Regions from separate parts of the Specibacter sp. NPDC078709 genome, predicted to be linked through region 2. Evidence: predicted binding sites of a transcription regulator. Region 2 holds the regulator's gene; the other holds the start of a gene.
The links. Region 2 encodes Rex, which represses fermentation and respiration genes when NADH is low (regulators of the CRP and FNR family bind a similar motif). Its sites were predicted from a motif close to CTTGTGAANNNNTTCACAAG; they were not measured.
Positions count from the first base shown of each region.

Region 1: ugpC (sn-glycerol-3-phosphate ABC transporter ATP-binding protein UgpC) is a predicted target of Rex. The motif match lies at 2,789-2,808, and genes of this name have one in related genera.

Region 1 is NZ_JBFBLU010000001.1:932,755-942,515, forward strand. Features, by position in the region: gene AB0P14_RS04045 (thioredoxin domain-containing protein) at 1-351, opposite strand, end outside; gene AB0P14_RS04050 (trehalose-6-phosphate synthase) at 535-1,992, shown strand; gene otsB (trehalose-phosphatase) at 1,982-2,767, shown strand; gene ugpC (sn-glycerol-3-phosphate ABC transporter ATP-binding protein UgpC) at 2,910-4,010, shown strand; gene AB0P14_RS04065 (DUF4032 domain-containing protein) at 4,115-5,482, shown strand; gene AB0P14_RS04070 (FAD-linked oxidase C-terminal domain-containing protein) at 5,616-7,010, opposite strand; gene AB0P14_RS04075 (glycoside hydrolase family 13 protein) at 7,674-9,539, opposite strand; gene AB0P14_RS04080 (sugar ABC transporter permease) at 9,542-9,761, opposite strand, start outside.
Region 2 is NZ_JBFBLU010000005.1:222,112-231,872, forward strand. Features, by position in the region: gene AB0P14_RS11500 (cytochrome c biogenesis protein CcdA) at 1-691, opposite strand, end outside; gene AB0P14_RS11505 (TlpA disulfide reductase family protein) at 703-1,290, opposite strand; gene AB0P14_RS11510 (histidine phosphatase family protein) at 1,401-2,063, opposite strand; gene AB0P14_RS11515 (YceI family protein) at 2,227-2,784, shown strand; gene AB0P14_RS11520 (hypothetical protein) at 2,985-3,725, shown strand; gene AB0P14_RS11525 (hypothetical protein) at 3,903-4,610, shown strand; gene AB0P14_RS11530 (redox-sensing transcriptional repressor Rex) at 4,641-5,348, opposite strand; gene AB0P14_RS11535 (glutaredoxin family protein) at 5,528-5,836, opposite strand; gene AB0P14_RS11540 (HAD-IB family hydrolase) at 6,052-6,864, shown strand; gene AB0P14_RS11545 (AURKAIP1/COX24 domain-containing protein) at 6,963-7,061, opposite strand; gene AB0P14_RS11550 (helix-turn-helix domain-containing protein) at 7,176-7,412, opposite strand; gene AB0P14_RS11555 (3-deoxy-7-phosphoheptulonate synthase) at 7,540-8,673, opposite strand; gene AB0P14_RS11560 (acetylxylan esterase) at 8,875-9,761, opposite strand, start outside.

The DNA.
Region 1 (9,761 bases), on a different contig from region 2:
CTCAGCCGGCGCCGTCGGCAGTTCCGGCACGTTGTTAATATCAACGGTGGTCTCGGTCGTCGTCGGCTTGATCGGCACGCCGTCCTTACCCAAGGTGATACCGCCATAAGCGTTCATGCTGCTCGGCACCGCACCGCTGTCCGCAATCGGCTCATTGGCCTTCTGCGTGTTAATAACAATCAGAGCAATAATGACAATAATCGCCACAGCTGCAGCCAAAACACCACCACGAATCAGCCAACCATTACGCTTTTCCTTCTTCAGCTGAGCATCGCGAATAACCTTCGCCTGCTCGCGCGCCTGCGATGTGCGCTCTGCCTTGCTTAACCGCGGTTCGTTTTTAGAGCTCATAATTCCTCAAGTTCTTGGGCATGAAAAAAGCCGGGGTACGGCCGGTTAGTGCTAATCCTATGAGACAAACCTTGGAGAAGTCCGAATGATGACACTCCTCCCCCAAAGAGACTGACTATGACGCCGCGCACGCCCCACCCGCTAGGCTGGCACTAGCCCGAGAGCTAACTAAGGGAGTTGCACGTGCCTCAAAAATCCTCTGCCAAGCCCACCACACGCCTTGGCAACTCAGACTTCATCGTCGTCTCCAACCGCCTGCCGGTAGACCGTGTTCCTCAAGAAGAGTCCGACGACGGCTGGCGGCGTTCCCCTGGCGGGCTCGTCACCGCGTTGGCTCCCGTCATGGCTACGCGCGAAGGCGCGTGGATCGGCTGGCACGGCGCCGCAGACGAGACCCTTGCCCCGTTCCACCACGACAACATGGACCTCTTCCCCGTCCCCCTCTCCGAGGATGAGGTGGAGCTCTACTACGAAGGCTTCTCCAACTCCACGCTGTGGCCGCTCTACCACGACGTCATCGCCACCCCCGAGTTCCACCGCACCTGGTGGGACACCTATCAAGTGGTCAACAAGCGTTTCGCTGAGGCCGCTGCGAGCGCAGCCGCACCCAACGCCACCGTATGGGTGCAGGACTACCAATTGCAGCTGGTTCCCCAGTACTTGCGTGCCCTGCGCCCGGACCTGCGGATCGGCTTCTTCAACCACATCCCCTTCCCCTCCCCGGAAATTTTTGCCCAGATGCCCTGGCGCAAGGCCATTCTGGAAGGCCTACTCGGAGCTGACCTGCTCGGCTTCCAGCGCCCCAACGACACCGCTAACTTCCTGCGCTCGGCCCGCCGATTCCTCGGCGCCGGCGTCAAGGCCCGGCAGGTACACGTCAAGGACGAATCCGGGCACATCACCCACATTGCCCGCGCCGAACCGTTCCCCATCTCCATCGATGTATCCCAGATCCAACAGCTGGCAGAAAACCCGGACGTGATCGCCCGCTCTCAGCAGATCCGCGAAGACCTGGGCAACCCCAAAACCGTTCTCCTCGGCGTGGACCGGCTCGATTACACCAAGGGCATCACGCACCGTCTCAAGGCCTACGGCGAATTGCTCGACGACGGCGCTGTCCAGGTCGAAGACGCAGCCCTCATCCAAGTGGCCAGCCCCAGCCGCGAGCGCGTGGAAACCTACAAGCAATTGCGCGAAGATGTTGAAGGCATGGTGGGCCGTATCAACGGCCAGCACGACACCATTCAAAACACGGCTATCCGCTATCTGCACCACAGCTACCCTGTGGAGGAAATGGTGGCCCTGTACCTCGCCGCCGATGTCATGCTCGTCACCGCCCTGCGCGATGGCATGAACCTGGTCGCCAAGGAATATGTTGCGGCCCGCGGCGACAACTCCGGCGCCCTGGTCCTGAGCGAGTTCACCGGTGCCGCCGATCAGCTCAAGCAGGCCCTGCTGATCAACCCCCACGACATCGACGGCCTCAAGGCCGCCATTGTGCGCGCCGTCAACCTGCCCAAGGCCGAATCCAGCCGCCGCATGCGTGCCATGCGCCGGCAAATTCTCGCCCACGACGTCCAACGCTGGAGCGAGGACTTCCTCAACACCCTGGCGCAAAAGGCGGTCCGCGATGACAGCTGACGTCTCGGCTGCTCTCCGCACCGCCCTCACCGCGCTGGCCCGCACACCCCACCTACTGCTGGCCCTGGACTTCGACGGCACCATGGCACCGCTGGTGGACCATGCCGCCGATTCCCGCCCACTCCCCCGCTCGGCCGCAGCCTTGGCCGCCTTCGCCCAACTCCCACGCACGACGACGGCCCTCGTCTCCGGGCGGGCCCTGGCCAGTTTGCGGACTGTCGCCACTCCCCCGGAACCGACACTTTTGGTGGGCAGCCACGGTGCCGAAACGTGGCTGGGACCAGATTCCCCAGCTCTGGCGCTCACAACGGAACAGGCAGCCGCGCTGGAACTGGCCCGCGCCGCCGTCACCGAAGCCACCACCCTCTTTAAGGGGACGGTGCTGGAGGACAAACCAGCCGGCGTCGTGCTTCACTACCGGCTGGCCAAAGAACAGGACGCACTGGCCGCCGTCGAACTTGTCATTCAAGAGCTCAACGCACATCCGGCCCTGCACCTGAGCACGGGAAAGATGGTGCTGGAAATTTCCGCTATCAAGTCCAACAAGGGACAAAGCCTCACTATGCTGCGCGAGCTCACCGGCGCCACGGCCACGCTCTTTGCCGGGGACGATGTCACCGACGAACACGCCTTTGAGGTGCTGCGCCCCGGCGACCTCGGCATCAAGGTGGGGCCGGGCACCACGGCCGCCGAATTCCGCATCGGCGGCCCGGATGAGCTCCCGGACGTGCTGGAACTGCTGCTGGCGGCCCGCACCAGGCACTTCAACCCGTAATGTGATCTCGCCCATGCCGGAAATGTGTCATACTTCATAAGTCAGACTGTTTCGCCGCCCAGGTGGCGTGCGGTCTGCTGTTACACCAACCATTCACAACGGATCGTTCGGCACGTACCTGCCGATGAAGGGACTTATTACTGTGGCTACAGTAACTTTTGACAACGCGACACGCATTTACCCGGGCACCACCAAGCCCGCTGTTGACAAGCTCAACATTGACATCGCCGATGGCGAATTCCTCGTTCTGGTTGGACCTTCCGGTTGCGGTAAGTCCACCTCCCTACGCATGCTCGCCGGCCTGGAAGATGTCAACGCCGGCCGCATCCTCATCGGCGACCGCGACGTCACAGACGTTCCGCCGAAGGACCGCGACATCGCCATGGTCTTCCAGAACTACGCGCTGTACCCGCACATGTCAGTCGCTGACAACATGGGCTTCGCCCTGAAGATCGCTGGCGTTTCCAAGGAAGAGCGTGCCAAGCGCGTCAAGGAAGCCGCAAAGCTCCTGGACCTCGAGGCATACCTTGACCGCAAGCCGAAGGCACTCTCCGGTGGTCAGCGTCAGCGTGTTGCCATGGGTCGCGCCATTGTGCGTAACCCGCAGGTATTCCTCATGGATGAGCCCCTCTCCAACTTGGATGCCAAGCTGCGTGTTCAGACTCGTACGCAGATCGCTTCCTTGACCCGCCGTCTGGGCGTCACCACCGTTTACGTGACGCACGACCAGGTTGAGGCCATGACCATGGGTGACCGCGTTGCAGTCCTCAAGGACGGCCTGCTGATGCAGGTTGACACCCCGCGTAACCTCTACGATGCCCCGCAGAACGTGTTCGTTGCCGGCTTCATTGGCTCCCCCGCCATGAACCTGCTGGAACTGCCCGTTGTTGATGGCGGCGTGAAGTTCGGTGGAGCCATCTACCCCGTGCCTTCCGCCGTGCTCGGCGAAGCCGCCGGCAACACGGTCACCGTGGGTGTCCGTCCCGAAGACCTCGAGGTTGTTGGCGCCGGCGAAGGCCTGGCAGTAGAAGCCGACGTCGTTGAAGAACTCGGTGCCGACGCTTACGTGTACGGCCACGCCATCATCGACGGCGCAGAGCGCGACATGGTTGTTCGTGTCGACGGTCGCCGCCCACCGATGAAGGGCGACACCATCCACGTCCGCCCGCAGGTTGGCCACGTGCACCTCTTCGATGCCACCTCCGGCGCCCGCTTGGGCGACAAGGCCATCTCGCGCGACTAACGTCGCCGCTGGTCAATCGCTGACTGACACCTGATTGAGGCGCGGTTGCCTGTTGGATTTCCAGCAGGCAACCGCGCCTCACCTTTTAAGAGAGAATTTGAACCATGACTGAACAACCAGGCGCCAAGTGGAACCACGAGCCCACCGACTTTGACCAGCGTGGCAAGCTGCCCCGGCAAAGTGCGCCACCGGCACCGGTGCTGGGGTCGCTGAACATCACTGCAGCCAGTGCCGACCCCGGTCTGCTGGACCTGCCGTGGCACATCCGGCTGGAGGAGTGGCCGGCCGAAAACCTAGCTGCCCTCCCCCGCGGTATCTCCCGGCACGTGGTCCGCTTTGCGCACCTCGACGGTTCGGTCATTGCCATCAAGGAAACCTCCGAACATGTGGCCCGCCACGAATACCACATGCTGCGCAAGCTGGCCCGGTTAGATGTGCCCTGTGTGGAACCGGTCGCCGTCATCAGCGGCCGCACCACCCCTAGCGGCGCACCGCTGGACCCGGTGCTGGTCACCCGGCATCTGAAGTTCTCGCTGCCGTACCGCGCCCTGTTCTCACAGAAGCTGCGCCGCGACACCCTGACCCGCCTCATTGACGCTCAAGCACTACTGCTGGTGCGCCTGCACTTGGTGGGCTTCTACTGGGGCGATGTCTCCCTCTCCAACACTCTCTTCCGCCGTGATGCCGGCGCCTTCGCCGCTTACCTAGTGGATGCCGAGACCGGCGAGCTCTACCCGGATCTATCCACGGGCCAGCGCGAATACGATCTCGAAATTGCCCGCGTCAACATTGCCGGCGAACTCATGGATCTGCTCGAGGGCGGGCTCATTGAAGAGAAGGTGGATCCTGTCGCCACGAGCGAGCTCATCATGGAAAGCTACCGCCGCCTGTGGGCGGAGCTGACCGAAAAGGAATCGTTCGAACTCGAGGACCGTTGGCGTGTGGGCGCCCGCATCCGTCGCCTGAACGAGCTCGGCTTCGACGTCGAGGAATACGCCATCAAGACCACCCCCGACGGCGCCACTATTCAGCTCCAGCCCAAGGTGGTCGACGCCGGCCACCACCAGCGCCGTCTGCTCCGCCTGACCGGCATTGACGCCCAAGAGAACCAGGCCCGTCGCCTGCTCAACGATATGGACTCCTTCCGCAACGACATGGATCCCATCAAGGATGAGGAGATCAGCGCGCACGAATGGGTCAGCTCCATCTTTGAGCCCATTGTCCGCTCCATCCCGCGTGAGCTTGGCGGCAAGTTGGAACCGGCCGAGGTGGTGCATGAGGTCTTGGAGCACCGCTGGTACAAGTCCAAGGACGAGGAACGCAACGTGCCGCTGGCCGAGGCTGTGCAGTCGTATGTGGACAATATTCTGCGCTTCCGCCGCGACGAAGACGCCATCATGCTCAGCACCGACACGGCAACCATCAAAATGCTAGAAGGCGGAGTCCTCCCCGACGCCGAGTTCGAAGACTAACCCCACAACGGACGCTATCGCAGCAATGGTCACTTTTTTCACGACGCTATCGCAGCCCGAAAAGCTGACCATTGCTGCGATAGCGTCGGCGCAAAAGTAGCCACTGCTGCACTAGCGTCAAGGGGTGGAGCGGCTAGGGGTGCCCGGGGATGGCCTTGCCGGGGTTCAGGATTCCTTGCGGGTCGAACAGCGCCTTGATGTTCCGTTGCAGTTCCAGCACCTCAGCAGCCTGCTCCAACGGCAGCCAGCGCAGCTTGTACTGGCCCACCCCGTGTTCGCCCGTGATGGTCCCACCGAGCTCGAGCGCCTTGTCAATGGATTCATCCAGCGCAGCATTCAACGCCGCAATGCCGGCCGGCTCAAACCCAGGCACGGAGAACGTGGGGTGCAGATTGCCATCGCCGGCGTGCGCAATGACGTGCAGATTCACTCCATGCCGCCGCGCCATCTCCTCCAGCGCCGTAATGTAATGCACCAGCTGCGAGCGCGGCACGGCCACATCCTCACCCACCCGGTTCTCGGCGTCCACATCCAGCCCGCGATTGTTGCGCCGCAACTCCACCAGACGCGCCGCCTGCTCCGGGTCTTCCCGGTTGACGCTGCCACCCGCCTTTTCAAGTTCGACGGCGGCAATTGCCTCTTCCGCTTCTGCCGCCAGGCCGTCGAACTGGATCAGCAACAAGGCCGTCCCCCGCGACGAGAGATTGCTGCCGTTGCGGACGTCCAGCTCCTGCAGCGACGGCCCGTCCAACAGTTCCAGAATGCACGGCTGCACACGAGCCGCACCCAGAGCCAGAACACCGGCAGCAGCCTGCTGCACAGAAGGGAAGAACACAGCCAGGGTCCGCACAATAGTCGGCAGATACCGCAGCCGCACCGTGGCCCCGACGACGATCCCCAACGTTCCCTCGGAACCAACAAACAAACTGGTCAGATCGTACCCAGCAACGCCCTTGAATGTCCGGTGCCCTGTACGGATTAAGGATCCGTCAGCCAGCACCACATCCAGGGCCAATACGGCATCGCGCGTGACGCCGTATTTGGCGCAGCGCAACCCTCCGGCGTTCGTAGCAATGTTCCCGCCAATGGTGGAAATCTTGAAGCTGGCCGGATCCGGCGCAAACATCAACCCATGCACGGCCACGGCGTCGTTGAGGTCGCCGTTGATGACGCCCGGTTCTACCCGGGCAACTTCGTCCTGCGGGTTGATCTCAAGGATTTGGTTCATGCGAGTTAAATTGATTACCACGCACCCGGCCGTGGCATGAGCCCCGCCCGACACCCCGGTCCCCGCCCCGCGCGTCACCAACGGGACGCCGAATGCAGCAGCTGCCCGCACCACGGCCTGTACCTGGGCAACACTCTCAGCCCACACCACAGCTAGCGGTTGCTGATAATCGGTCACGGGCCCCTGATCGATCGCGAACGTCTGCAGATCAGCAGCGGCCACACTGATTTGACCTGCCCGCAGCTCCCGCCTCAATAGCGCCGCAAACCCCACAGGCAACCCAAACTTCTGTATAGCCATGCCCCACAGACCTCTCTTAGACGCTGTTTTTAGTCTAGGAGATCGGCACCAATCTGCCACACGCGGGTACCGCGGCATCAGGAGAGTTCCTCCACAGGGCATGCCACACCAACCACCACCCACACTGCTACAGCTGCCCCTGTTAATGCCCTGGATTCCGGGCCTAGAGTTCAGCTATGGACAGCACCGGCAGCACACCTGATGAACCTCCTACCGATTCAACGGTAGGAGAGAGCATTGAACGCCTCAATCAACTAACCAGCCTCGCCCGTACTTCAATTCCAGCAACCGCCAATTCCGATTCTCATCACATCATGGCAGCTGTGCAGCTGGTGGCACGCGAGTTCTTTTCCGAAGTCTCCAGATTGGAACCTCGCACCCTCTCAACAAGGGAGCTCCTACTTCTCCTTCAGGCGCTAGACAATCTCGGGCGATACCTGCACCTTCTGAGCTTGCAATTCTCGGAAGAACTTTTCCATCGCATCTGTACGAAGGACCTAAACCAGGATTCCCTGGGTCCGGCCATGCATTTGCTGGCTGACACACTGCAACTTGGCGTCGCTGAGACCGGGTTCTTGACCAAATTGGCAGGCGCATCAGGCGCCGAAAGCGCAACAGGCGCGGCGGGCACCCCGGCAGCCCCAACTGCCAGGGGCCCAACCCTCAGGCCTCGGGCACCTTAACTCCGGCCAGCCGCCACACAAACGCGCCCGGCCCATCGAGCTGCAGCTTCTCTTCGCTAGCACCGAACTCTGCCGTGGCGAACGCCGGTGCCAACGCCAGAGCCTGCGCATCCGCAGCGGAGAGCCCCAGCTCAGACACCGGGAACAGTGCCGGCGCGCGCGTCGCCACCACCAGCAACGACTCCTCCGGCGATTCGCGCACAAAGGCCAGCACATCGCGGTCGGCCATCAGCCACCGCATTCCGCCGTCAGCCACCGCGGGGCTGGTGTGCCGAAGCTCGGTCAGCGCGGCATAGGCAGAACGCAGATCGGTGACCACACGTTCTGGCTCGTCCCACGGGATAGGCGTGCGTGAATCCTCACCATTCCACCCTTCCAGACCAAACTCATCACCGGCAAAAATCACCGCGATCCCCGGCACCAGCATGGACAGCGCGGCAGCTACCAGCGGCCCACCCGGGATCATGACGCTCGCCGCCCGGGCCGTGTCATGCGTGTTCAGCGCGTTCATGGTCGCCTTGCGAACTGGCCACGAGAATGCGCTGGAAAGATCCTTATGCGTTTCAAGCACGACGTCGGCCGCCACCTTGGGCGGGCCGGCCATCGGTGCACCGAAAAAGTCCACGCGCGCGGCCGGGTTGCCCAACCACTGCCACAGGGGACGGGTGAAGTTGGAGTACGTCATGGCGCCTTGCCAGCCGAAACCGTCCACATCGGCGCCAGCATCCGAGGTTTCCTCACCGAGAAGCAGCGCGTTGGGGTTGATCTCCAGGATGCGGTCCTGAATGAGCGCGGCAACTTCTTTGTTGATGTTCTGGGCACCCAAGCGGCCGGTCATATTGCCCACGTCGATACGCCAGCCGTCCAAGTTAAACGGCGGCTTGAGCCAGTGCGCCACCACGGAATCTTCGCCGGTGACGAAGGCCTCACGCAGAGCCTCAGAGGCCCAATTGAGCTTGGGCAGCGATGGCACACCCCACCAGGATTCGTACCCGGTACGGTCCTCGTTGAAGTAATAGAAGCCAGCTTCCACACTGTTCGGGTCAGCCTGGGCGCGCTTGAACCATTCGTGGGCATCGCCGGTATGGTTGGAGGTCAGATCGCCCATGACCTTCATGCCGCGGGCGTGCGCCGCCTCGACCAAGCGGATGAGGGCCACATCCCCGCCGAGCAAGGGATCCACCGACATAAACGTTGAGGCGTCGTAGCGGTGGTTGGAGCGCCCAGGGAAGAACGGTGTCAAGTAGACGATGTCCGCACCCAATGCCGCCAGCTCATCAAGCTTTTCGGTCACACCATCAAGGTCGCCACCATAGAACTGCCGGGCCACATCCGGGCCGCTACCTTGCACAGGCGTATCCCACTCGCAGGCCACGCCCCACTCCGGGGTGGGCCGAGCGTCAGCCGCAGCGGACCGGGCAAAGCGGTCCGGAAACACCTGATACATGACGGCATCGTGTGACCACGCCGGCGCAGCCTTGGCCGCGGTCACACGAAAGTCGTTGTAATCGGAGGTGTCCCGATTGTGCAGGCCCGCATTGTTCAAATACGCATAGCTGGGGCCGTCGTCCGCGCTGCCGGCCGTCTCAATGACAAAGCGGTACAGGGCCACCGGGTTCACCTGCAGCATGCTGGCCTCCCACCACACCCAGCCGTCAGACTCCCCCAGCACGGTGGCTTCGTCGTAACGCGGCTCGGCGTCCTGCACGCTACGCACCCACACACGCGAGGCACTCCCCCAAACTTGAGGAACACGCAACCGCAGGGTCACACGTTTGCCCAGTTCCGGCGTCGAACTTCCCACATACAGAGCCGAACCATCGTGGTGCGGTTGATTGCCTGCCATGTTTACCCCTTTACTCCACCTTGAACCAAACCACTCACAATGTACCGCTGCAGGAACAAGAACAGCGCCATGACAGGCACTGCGGCCAGAACGGCGCCCGCGGAGAAGATGCCCCAGTTCTTAGATCGGGTGTCTGCCACGAAGGAATAGAGGCCCACGGCCAGCGTCTGGGAGTCGGGATCCGTCAGCACCACCGAGGCGATCACGAACTCGCTGGAGATG
Region 2 (9,761 bases):
GCCCTGAAACCATCAAAATACCGAGGGCAATCAGCATGCCGCCTCCAAAGTACTGAAGTCCGCGCCGGTGTTTGCGGAAGAACGCTAGCGCTCCCACCCCCCGGCGGGCACCCAGCGCAATCAGCAGGAACGGTATTCCCAACCCCATGCAGTAGATAAACGTCAAGAACGCGCCCTTGGCGGCATTTGAGCCGTCGGAGAACGCGAGTAATTGCACGGCACTGAAGGTGGGGCCAATGCATGGCGCCCAGCCCAATCCAAAGGTTACGCCCAAAATGGGCGCACCCCACAGTCCAGCCGGTGGCTTCGCATGAATCTTGGCTTCGCTTTGGAACCAGCTCATTCCGCCGAGGAAAACCACACCCATAAGAATCACCACCAAGCCCAACACCTGGGTGACCCAAGCGGCGTCGGGCCCCATGAGCCATGCACCCAACTGGCCAAAAACGGCGCCGATGAGGACAAAAACTACGGAGAAGCCCAGCACGAACAGCCCGATTCCGGCAAACATTCGGCCTCGGCGCTGGTCCTGCAAATCTGCCCCGCTGAGTCCGCTGACGTAGCCCAGATAACCGGGAACCAGTGGCAGCACGCAGGGGGAAAGGAAGGAGACCAGCCCGGCCAGCAGAGCCACGGGTATGGCCAGCAGCATAGAACCGCTCAGGATTGTTTCGGCAAAGGGATTGTTCATGGGAGGGGCTGTTAGTTCTCCGCCAGTGCGGAGGTGATGAGCGCCTTCAGGGTGCCCTTCTCGGCAACGCCGAGGATTCTGGCCGAGACCCGGCCTTTCTTATCCAACACCAGTGTGGTGGGCACTGCGGCCGGGGGCACATGCTTGGTCATGGCCAACAAGACGCCGCCGTCCTTGTCCGCAATGCTCGGGTAGCTCAGCTCAAAATTGCGCTCAAAAGCCTCTGCAGCGGCCTTGTCATCACGGACGTTGACGCCTATAAATTCCACACCCGAGGGCTTGAAATCCGTGTAGAGCGCCTGCAGATCACGCGCTTCAATGCGACAGGGGGCGCAGGCTGCGTACCAAAAATTGAGTACCGTAACGTGTCCGGGGAAATCTGCGGCATCCACAGAAGTGCCGTCGAAGAAGGTCCCGGTGAAGGTCACCGGTTCCTTCCTGTCGCCAGCACCATATTCGGTCACGGAGCCATCGCCGGCAATGTAGTTCTTGTTATCTCCCGCGTTGGCCTGCTGCGCCAACGGGTCCTCACTGGTACAGGCTGCCAGCACCGCAGTCAGTGCGGCACCGCCAACAACAAGGAGCGATCTACGGCTCATCGAAGAAGTCACGGAGCAGGTCTTTCAGTTAACAGGGAGGCCATTGGGCAGACGCGGAAATGGCATTATGTTCTACGCTACGTCGAATAGCTGATGATCAGCTGTGTGCCCTAGGCGCCGGGAGTGGTCGAGGCGCCGGGCAAAAGTGCCGCGGCGGGTTCGCTGTAGCTCACATCCACAATGTCATCGCCGTCAAACGTCAGCGATGTCAGAGAGGCCAGCGTGCATTCGCGGTTGCGGGGATCATGCCAGAGCCGCTTGCCTTCCGCGCTGCGCCGAGTGGACCAGATGGGCAGCTGGTGGCTGACCATGATGGCCTGTGCGCCATCGCCTCCAATCTCAAACGCACGACGCCGGGCATCACGTGCCGCTTCGAGCATGCGATCCGCTTGGGCTTGGTAGGCCTCACCCCAAGATGGCCTGAAGGGGTTCACGAAGTAGGGCCAGTGCTTAGGCTTGCGCAGCTCGGCCGGGCTCATGACCAAACCCTCGAAGTGATTTTCAGCCTCAATGATGCGAGGGTCGGTCACAATCTCCAGTCCCAGCGCCTCAGCCGTGGGCTGCGCTGTTTCTTGGGCACGGGTCAAAGGTGAGGCCACCAGATAAACCGGTGCGCCGCCGTCGTTCTTCAGGGCAGAAAAGTGCTCCGCCACCATCACCGCCATGGCGCGCCCGCGCTCTGAGAGGTGAAACTCGGGGAGCCGGCCGTAGAGGACGCCATCGGGGTTGAAAACCTCGCCGTGACGCAAAAGGTGCACTGTTACTCGGGACATTGCACCAGTTTCTCAAAGTTGTTGTTCAAGAGGTTAATCCGGCCAGGGAAAAGTTTTTTTGAAACACGGGAATATTAGATGCAAACGCATGCTTATGCTCTGTGAAGGTCAACCGCAGCGGCTGATCTGCTCTTGCTTCACCAACTATTTCAAGGAGTTCCACATGTCAGTAACCACCATCGAATCAACCGGTCTTGCCCAGGGCGTCTGGAACCTCGATCCCTCACACAGCACGGTTGGCTTCGTTGTCCGCCACGCAGGCATCTCCAAGGTTCGTGGCCAGTTCACCGCCATTGACGGCACACTGACCCTCGGCGACACCCTCGCCGAGTCCTCCGTGACCGCCACGATCCAGTCCGCCAGCTTCAGCTCAGGCGACGAAGGCCGCGACGGCCACGTCAAGAGCGCCGACTTCTTCGACGTCGAAACCTTCCCGACGCTGACCTTCGTTTCCTCCGCCGTCTCCGGCGATGCTGAGGACTTCGAGCTCACCGGCGAGCTGACCATCCGTGGCATCTCCAAGACCGTAACCTTCAAGGGCGAATACAACGGCGTTGCTGTTGACCCGTTCGGTGCAACCCGCGCAGGCTTCGAAGCCAAGACCGTCATCAGCCGCAAGGAGTTCGGTCTGACTTGGAACGCTGCCCTTGAAGCCGGTGGCGTCCTAGTCTCGGACAAGGTCACCATCACCTTGGATGTTGCTTTCGTCAAGTCTGCATAATTTTTCCAACACTGCTTCTGCAAGCCTGCTCTGAGTCTGCTCTAAGAAGCCACTAATGCCGGTCCGCTACCCCAGCGGATCGGCATTTTTGCGCCCACCAGAGGCTTAACACCGCACCCTTCGACGACGTGTGAGACGCCGAGTATGGCGCCGTGCATAGCGCCATATACAAGGCACGGTACAAAGGCTAGGGTCTAACTATGAGCACACCGAATGAGCTTCCAGGTCCCGAGCAGCAAGGCTCGCAACCACCTCCTTCCGGCTATGGTTCCCAGCCCAACCCCACCCCTCCCGTGACGCCAACACCTCCCACGGGTCAGGGCTATCAGGGAGGCCCCGCGCAGCCACCTCCCGGATACCAGCAACCCGGCACCCCGCCGCATCAGCCACCTCCCGGATACCAGCAACCCGGAGCTCCGCAATACCAGCCACCCGGCGCTCCGTCAGGTGACTTCAAGTTTGAAATGCCGCAAGATATGCCTCACTCCGTCCGGGAGGTGATGCCAGTGGGTGGATTCGCTGGCATCTTCAAGATGGACGGGCTGCCACAGATGTTGAAACTCAGCTACATCATGTGGCTGGCCGCGGCCGGCATCTGGGTCCTGACCACTTTGGTGTTGCTGCTGGGCTCACTCTTTGCCTTGGGTGCAGGGAACGACCCCTTTGGATTTGGGGCTGCGGTCCGAGCAGCTGGCGTAAAGGGAATCATCGTTTCCCTCATTTCCTTCGTGCTGATTGCCGCCATTGTCATATGTGCCATGAAACTCAAGGAAGGCATGCAGTGGGCCAGGATGGCACTTTCTGCCATCGCCTTCCTGACCATCGTCTTGATGTTCTTTGGCGGCGGGGGCGGCTTGCTAGCTGTTGTGGCAACGGTCCTGATGTGGCTGCCGGAATCCACCGCATGGCTCAATTCCCGCTCCGGAAACGCACTCCACTAGTTTCTTGGCAGTAGCTGCTCCGGCAGTAAGCGATTGGGCAGTAGGAGATTGGGTAGTAGGAGCGCAGAGAGAGGTCGCGTAGGGTTTAAGTAATACCCGCCGCGGCCTTTCTCCATGTCTGGCTGCAGTTGACTTGTCTGCCGGCCATCACCGGCACCCCTTGAGAGAGCAGTCGCCATGAGCACCCCCGGTGAAGAGCCGCACGAGCAAACCCCGAGAACCCCGGGAAGCTACGGTGAAATTGCACCTGGCGTCCCTCGCTACGGTCAGTACGCCCCAGCCGGGTGGGAACCGCCGCAGGAGATCAAGGACGCCCAAGCTCGGCTCACCTCCAACTCACCACTGGCACCGGCCTCGAAGTACCCGGGATTTCAGGGTGCCCAGGCAGGCCTAGGCTCTGACTCGGGCGCATCATTGGCACCACCAAACAAAGTCATTGTCGCCACCCGAATGATCATGGCCGCCGGGGTTCTCCAACTGCTTGGCTTGGTGGTTTGGGCCTTTGCCATGACCACGCCCACCGGACAGGAACTGATCCGTGCCGCCGTGGAGCAGTCCGTCGCAAACAATCCACAGGCACTTGCCGACGCCGGCGTGACCGAAGATCAGTTGTTCGCTTCAGCTGCGACCCTCTTGGCCGTCATGCAGGGAATCTGTGTGGTCCTGTATTTCTGGATCGCCGCCAAACTGCGGCGCGGGCGCACCTGGGCCCGAACCCTGGCGCTGATTCTAGCCATCATCTCGATTGCGTTGGTGCCTGACGGCGGCTCGTACACACTGTACTCAGGAGCCCGGATCATTCTGGGGTTGGTTGCGGTGCTCATTCTTTTCCGCTCCCCTGCCAAGGAGTTTTTCCTAGCTCACAAGGCTCGCTCGAAGCGCTGACACAGCGGTAGCTGACAGAGCCCGCACAGCTCAGGCGCCGGGCCTGTCCTCTTCCAGCCCTAATTCCTGGAGCCGTTGTGCGTGGTAGGCAAGGATTTGTAACTCGGTAGCCATATCCACTTTGCGCAGGTTCACATGGTCGGGAACAGCAAGGGGAATCGGGGCAAAGCTGAGAATGCTACGCACACCGGCGGCCACCACCCTGTCGCAGACTGATTGCGCCACGGCGGCCGGTAACGCCAACACCGCCATGTTGGCCCGGGTGGACTCGACAACTTTTTCGAGGTTTTCCACGTCGCTGACGCGTAGCCATCCGATTTCCGTGCCCACCACCAATTGGTCGGCATCCAATAGGGCCACTACATCGAAGCCGCGTGATTCAAACCCTGCATATCGCGCCAGCGCACGGCCCAAGTTTCCGGCCCCGACAATGGCTACACGCCATTCATGGGTCAGCCCCAAGGCTTGGGCAATTTTGCGACTCAAATTGGCTGCGTCATAACCAACGCCGCGGGTTCCATAAGAACCCAAATAGGACAGGTCTTTGCGAACATTGGCGGAGCCGACACCTGCAGATTCGGCTAGTTCTTCAGAAGAGACGCTGTCCGCGCCGTCGGCCAACAAGGCGTTGAGCGTACGTAGATAGAGAGTTAGTCTGGCCACGGTGGCAGGGGGAAGCTGTCTGGCCGGTTCTACTGCTTCTACTGCCGGCTCCTCCGCGGGTTGCGTTGGGATCAAAACACCACTCCACCTTCTCAAACTGAGGCCGCAGCGCACTGCTGAACACGTGTCTGCAAAGTCCGCGTCGGTCTTGATCAACTCTAAGACGTGGCAAGGTCAGAGCCAAAAAGCTGCGGGCAGGTTCGCTGTACGGGGAAATTTCGTCCCCGTACAGCGCAGCCTTTGCAGCCCAGCGGTCACTGGCCCGTCAGGGCCCGGCTAAGAATTGTTCCCAAACGGATGGGGTCAATGTGCCAGAAATCGCGCTGGATCCCGTTGACGAGCACTACTGGAACTTCCTCGCCGTAGAGCTCGGTCAGCTCGGGATGCTCATCGAGGCTGACCTCGGTCCACCGAAGCTGTAACTGGCCAGCTACGGTGGCCACCACCTCGCGAGCATTTTCGCAGAGGTGACAGCCTGAACGTGTCACGAGCTGCAGCAGTGGCACTTTGGGGGCGGCAAGCGAGTCAAGCGAGTCAGAGGGGTCATGTGCAACAGATTCCATGACTACAACGTTACTCAACTCCAGCCCCTACACAATGTAGGCACCTGCACAGCAAACACCTGCACACAGCCATGAGCCGCTCCACTGCTTGCCATTGAGCTGCCCAGAGCCGCCCACGGGCTGTCCCGGGCCTAAAAATGAAAGTTTCCCCACAGTTAACCACTACCACCGGTGGCGTGCAGTCACAGGGTGAAAGCATTGACTAGACTCGTTCCATGCCCGACGTGACTAGCAACAGTGCCGAGGCCCCCTCGACAGCTGTAGAGCATCACGGCGAGGCCGCCTTCTTCGATGTGGACAACACCCTCATGAAGGGTGCCAGCTTGTTCCACGTGGCCCGAAAAATGTATCAAAGGCGCGCTTTCACGCTGCACGATGTTGCAGGCTTCGCCTGGAAGCAGACCAAATTTATTCTGCGCGGCGAAAACATGAACGATGTCCATTCCGTTCAGGACTCGGCTCAAAAACTGGCTGCCGGCATCAGCACCGAATTTATCCGCCAGCTTGGCGAAGAGGTCTACGACGAGATGATCGTTTCCAAGATCTGGCCCGGTACCAAGGCCCTCACCCAAGAGCACCTGAAGTCAGGTCGCCAAGTGTGGCTGGTCACCGCCACACCGGTAGAAGTTGCCGGAGTCATTGCCTCCCGGCTGAACCTGACGGGAGCCTTGGGCACCGTAGCCGAGAGTCAAGACGGCATCTACACGGGGCACCTGGTGGGCGAGATTCTGCACGGGGCTGCCAAGGGTCGCGCCATTGAAGCTCTGGCCATAACCGAAGGTCTGGACCTGTCCCGTTGCTGGGCATACAGCGATTCTTACAACGACATTCCCTTGCTGACTGCGGTGGGCAACCCCGTCGCGATCAATCCGGATGCGAAACTGCGCAAGCACGCCCGGGATAACAACTGGCCGATCTACGATTACCGCTCCGGGCGCCGTGCGGCCACCCTAGGCCTCAAGGCAGCCACGGGCGCGGGAGTTGTCTACGGGCTCTGGAAGGGCATCTCCATGGTCCGCAAGCGCTAACCAGGCGGTGGCACACGGGTCCGCGTCCGGCGTCGAACAAGAAAAAAGCACCCTCCCACCACAAGGGTGAACGGGTGCTTTTTGCACAGAAAGAAGATTTACTTCTTATTGCGACGCTGGTGACGCGTCTTGCGAAGCTGCTTACGGTGCTTCTTCTTGGACATCCGCTTGCGGCGCTTCTTAACTACTGAACCCATGAAAGTTCCTCACAAACTGCATAGAACAACCTCGAACGAGGCCGTAAACGATTAGGTCGACCGATCTCAGGAATCGGTCAAAGCCGAAAATGGATCTTTCCTAGGGTACCGCCTTTACCCTGTCTGCGCCGAACCGGAGGGTCCTTGCGTCGTTGTGCGATCAACCACGGCATCCTTCAGGAAACTCTCGACGGCGTTTGCCGGGACCCGATATGACCTTCCGAAACGCACTGCTGGCAGCTCGCCGGCATGCACCATGCGGTAAATGGTCATCTTAGAAACACGCATGAGTTCGGCCACTTCTTGCACCGTCAAGAAGTGAACATCGGAGAAATTTTGCTCCTGCGTCATGGCTGCCTCAGTTTTCACGCGCTATCAAAAGGTGGCTGCTGGCGCCTGTACGCCTTCTGCCCGTAGCGCTAACTCTAGGGGCAGAAGGCGGCTTCGGGGAAGTCATGACCGCCGTATGAAGCCGGGCTTAGGCGGTTGCTGCACCATTGCGGCGGGTGCGTGAGGCGTCGGCCAGCTTGGCCAGGACGTCCGCTGTGATGTCCCAATCCATGCAGGCATCCGTGACGCTCTGGCCGTACACGAGTTCCGCAGTGCCCGCAGCAACGGCGTCCACGTTCAGGTTCTGGGCACCGCCCACCAAGAAGCTTTCGAGCATGACGCCGGCAATGGTGTGGGCGGAGGCATCGCCGGATTCGAGCTGGGCGCCGATTTCAAGGGCGACCTCTGCTTGGCGGTGATGACTCTTGCCCGAGTTGGCGTGGCTGGCGTCGACGATCAGTCGCGGGTTGACTCCTGAACCGGCGGCTTGTTCCGAGGCCACGGCCACATCGGCAGCCTTGTAGTTGGGGCCCTTGCGTCCGCCGCGCAGGATCACGTGGGTATCCTGATTGCCGGCCGTGCTGACCAGGGAGGCGCGGCCATTTGAGTCAATGCCGAGGAACGACTGCGCCGCACTGGCCGCATTGCAGGCATCCAGGGCAACTTGCAGATCGCCGTCGGTACCGTTCTTGAAACCAATGGGCATGGACAGACCGGAGCTGAGCTGGCGGTGGATCTGGCTTTCGGTGGTTCTGGCTCCAATGGCGCCCCAGGAAATCAGGTCTGCCGTGTACTGCGGGCTGATCGGTTCCAGGAATTCGGTGCCCGTGGGCAGGCCCAGCGCGGCCACGTTCAGCAGGAATTCGCGCGCCATTTCCAGGCCGGTCGCGACATCATGGCTGCCGTCGAGAGTGGGATCGTTGATCAGACCCTTCCAGCCCACCGTGGTGCGCGGCTTTTCGAAGTAGGCACGCATCACGATCAACAGGTCTTCTTCGTGGGCCTTGGCAGTTTCAGCCAGCAGTGCGGCGTATTCCAGTCCAGCCTTGGTGTCGTGGATGGAGCAGGGACCCACCACCACCAGGAGCCTGTCATCGACGCCATCCATGATGGCGCGGACCTGGTCACGGCCACGTTCGACGACGTTAGAAGTGTGCGCGTCCAGCGGCAGCTTTTCTGCCAGTTGGGCAGGTGACGGCAGTTCGGTGAACTGGCTGACGCGCAGATTTGCTGTGGTGGCTGCGTTTGTTGCGGGGGCTGCGGTGGCTGCGGTGATGCTCATGGGGAAAGTTTCCTTTTGCGTGGCTGGCAGCGAGCCCCTTTTCAGAAACCCGCCTGGAAATGGCGAAGGACAGAGAAAAGATTCTCTGTCCTGTTGGCTCTGAAGGTGATTGGATGCGTGTCAGTTAGACGCGGGCCCCTCCAGAGCCAACGAAAAATACGCATACCAACGGTTTGTCATGTCCACACCATACGTCGATACTTATGCGGCCAGCAAATCGGCCACGTAATGCAGTTGCCTAACCCACTGGTGCTCCTGACCGCCTTCATGGTTATTGAAGCGGTAGTATTCAATGCTTTTGGCAGGCTGGAGCGCAGCTTGGCGGCCATAGGCGTTAAAGGAGCCGTAGACGGTCGATGGCGGGCAGACATCGTCCAGACCTGCACAGGAATACAGGGCTGGGGCGGTGCAGCGGCTGGCGAGGTGCACGCCGTCGTAGTAGTTCAGTACCTCCAAGCTGCTCTCGTAAGAGGTGCGGTGACGCTTGAGGAAGCTAGCAATTTCCGGATATGGACCACGGACTGCGAGATCGATCGAGCGGGAGAAGTCCTGCAAGAACGGTACATCGGGCATGACGCCGATGACGCCGTCGAGCCTGCCCGCAGCCAGGCCTGCCGCTGCGATTGCGAGCCCGCCACCTTGGCTGATGCCGGTGACAATGACTTTGTTTTCATCGATCTCGGCGTGCGACTGTGCTGCTTCGATGGCGCGGAAGGAGTCAACGTAGGCGCGGCGATAGTAGTAGTCCTCCCGGTTGCTGATGCCTCGGGTCATGAGGCCTGGGTGGGCCACTCCACCGGCGGACGGGTGCGGGTCAGAGGTTTCCCCCAGCAGTCCGCCGTAGCCCTGCCCACGGGTGTCCATAATGAAGTGCGCGTAGCCGGCCTGCGCCCAGGCGGTGTCCTGCTGGACCAGCCCGCGGCCGCCGGAATAGCCGATGTACTGGACCACCACTGGCAAGTTTTCACCGGGAATGCGGTGCGCCGGAAGGTGCAACCAACCCTTGATGGTATCCCCGCCAAACCCGGCGAAACTTACGTCATAACTGTCGATGAGCGGCAGCAAGTTCTCCACGGGTTCAAAGCTGG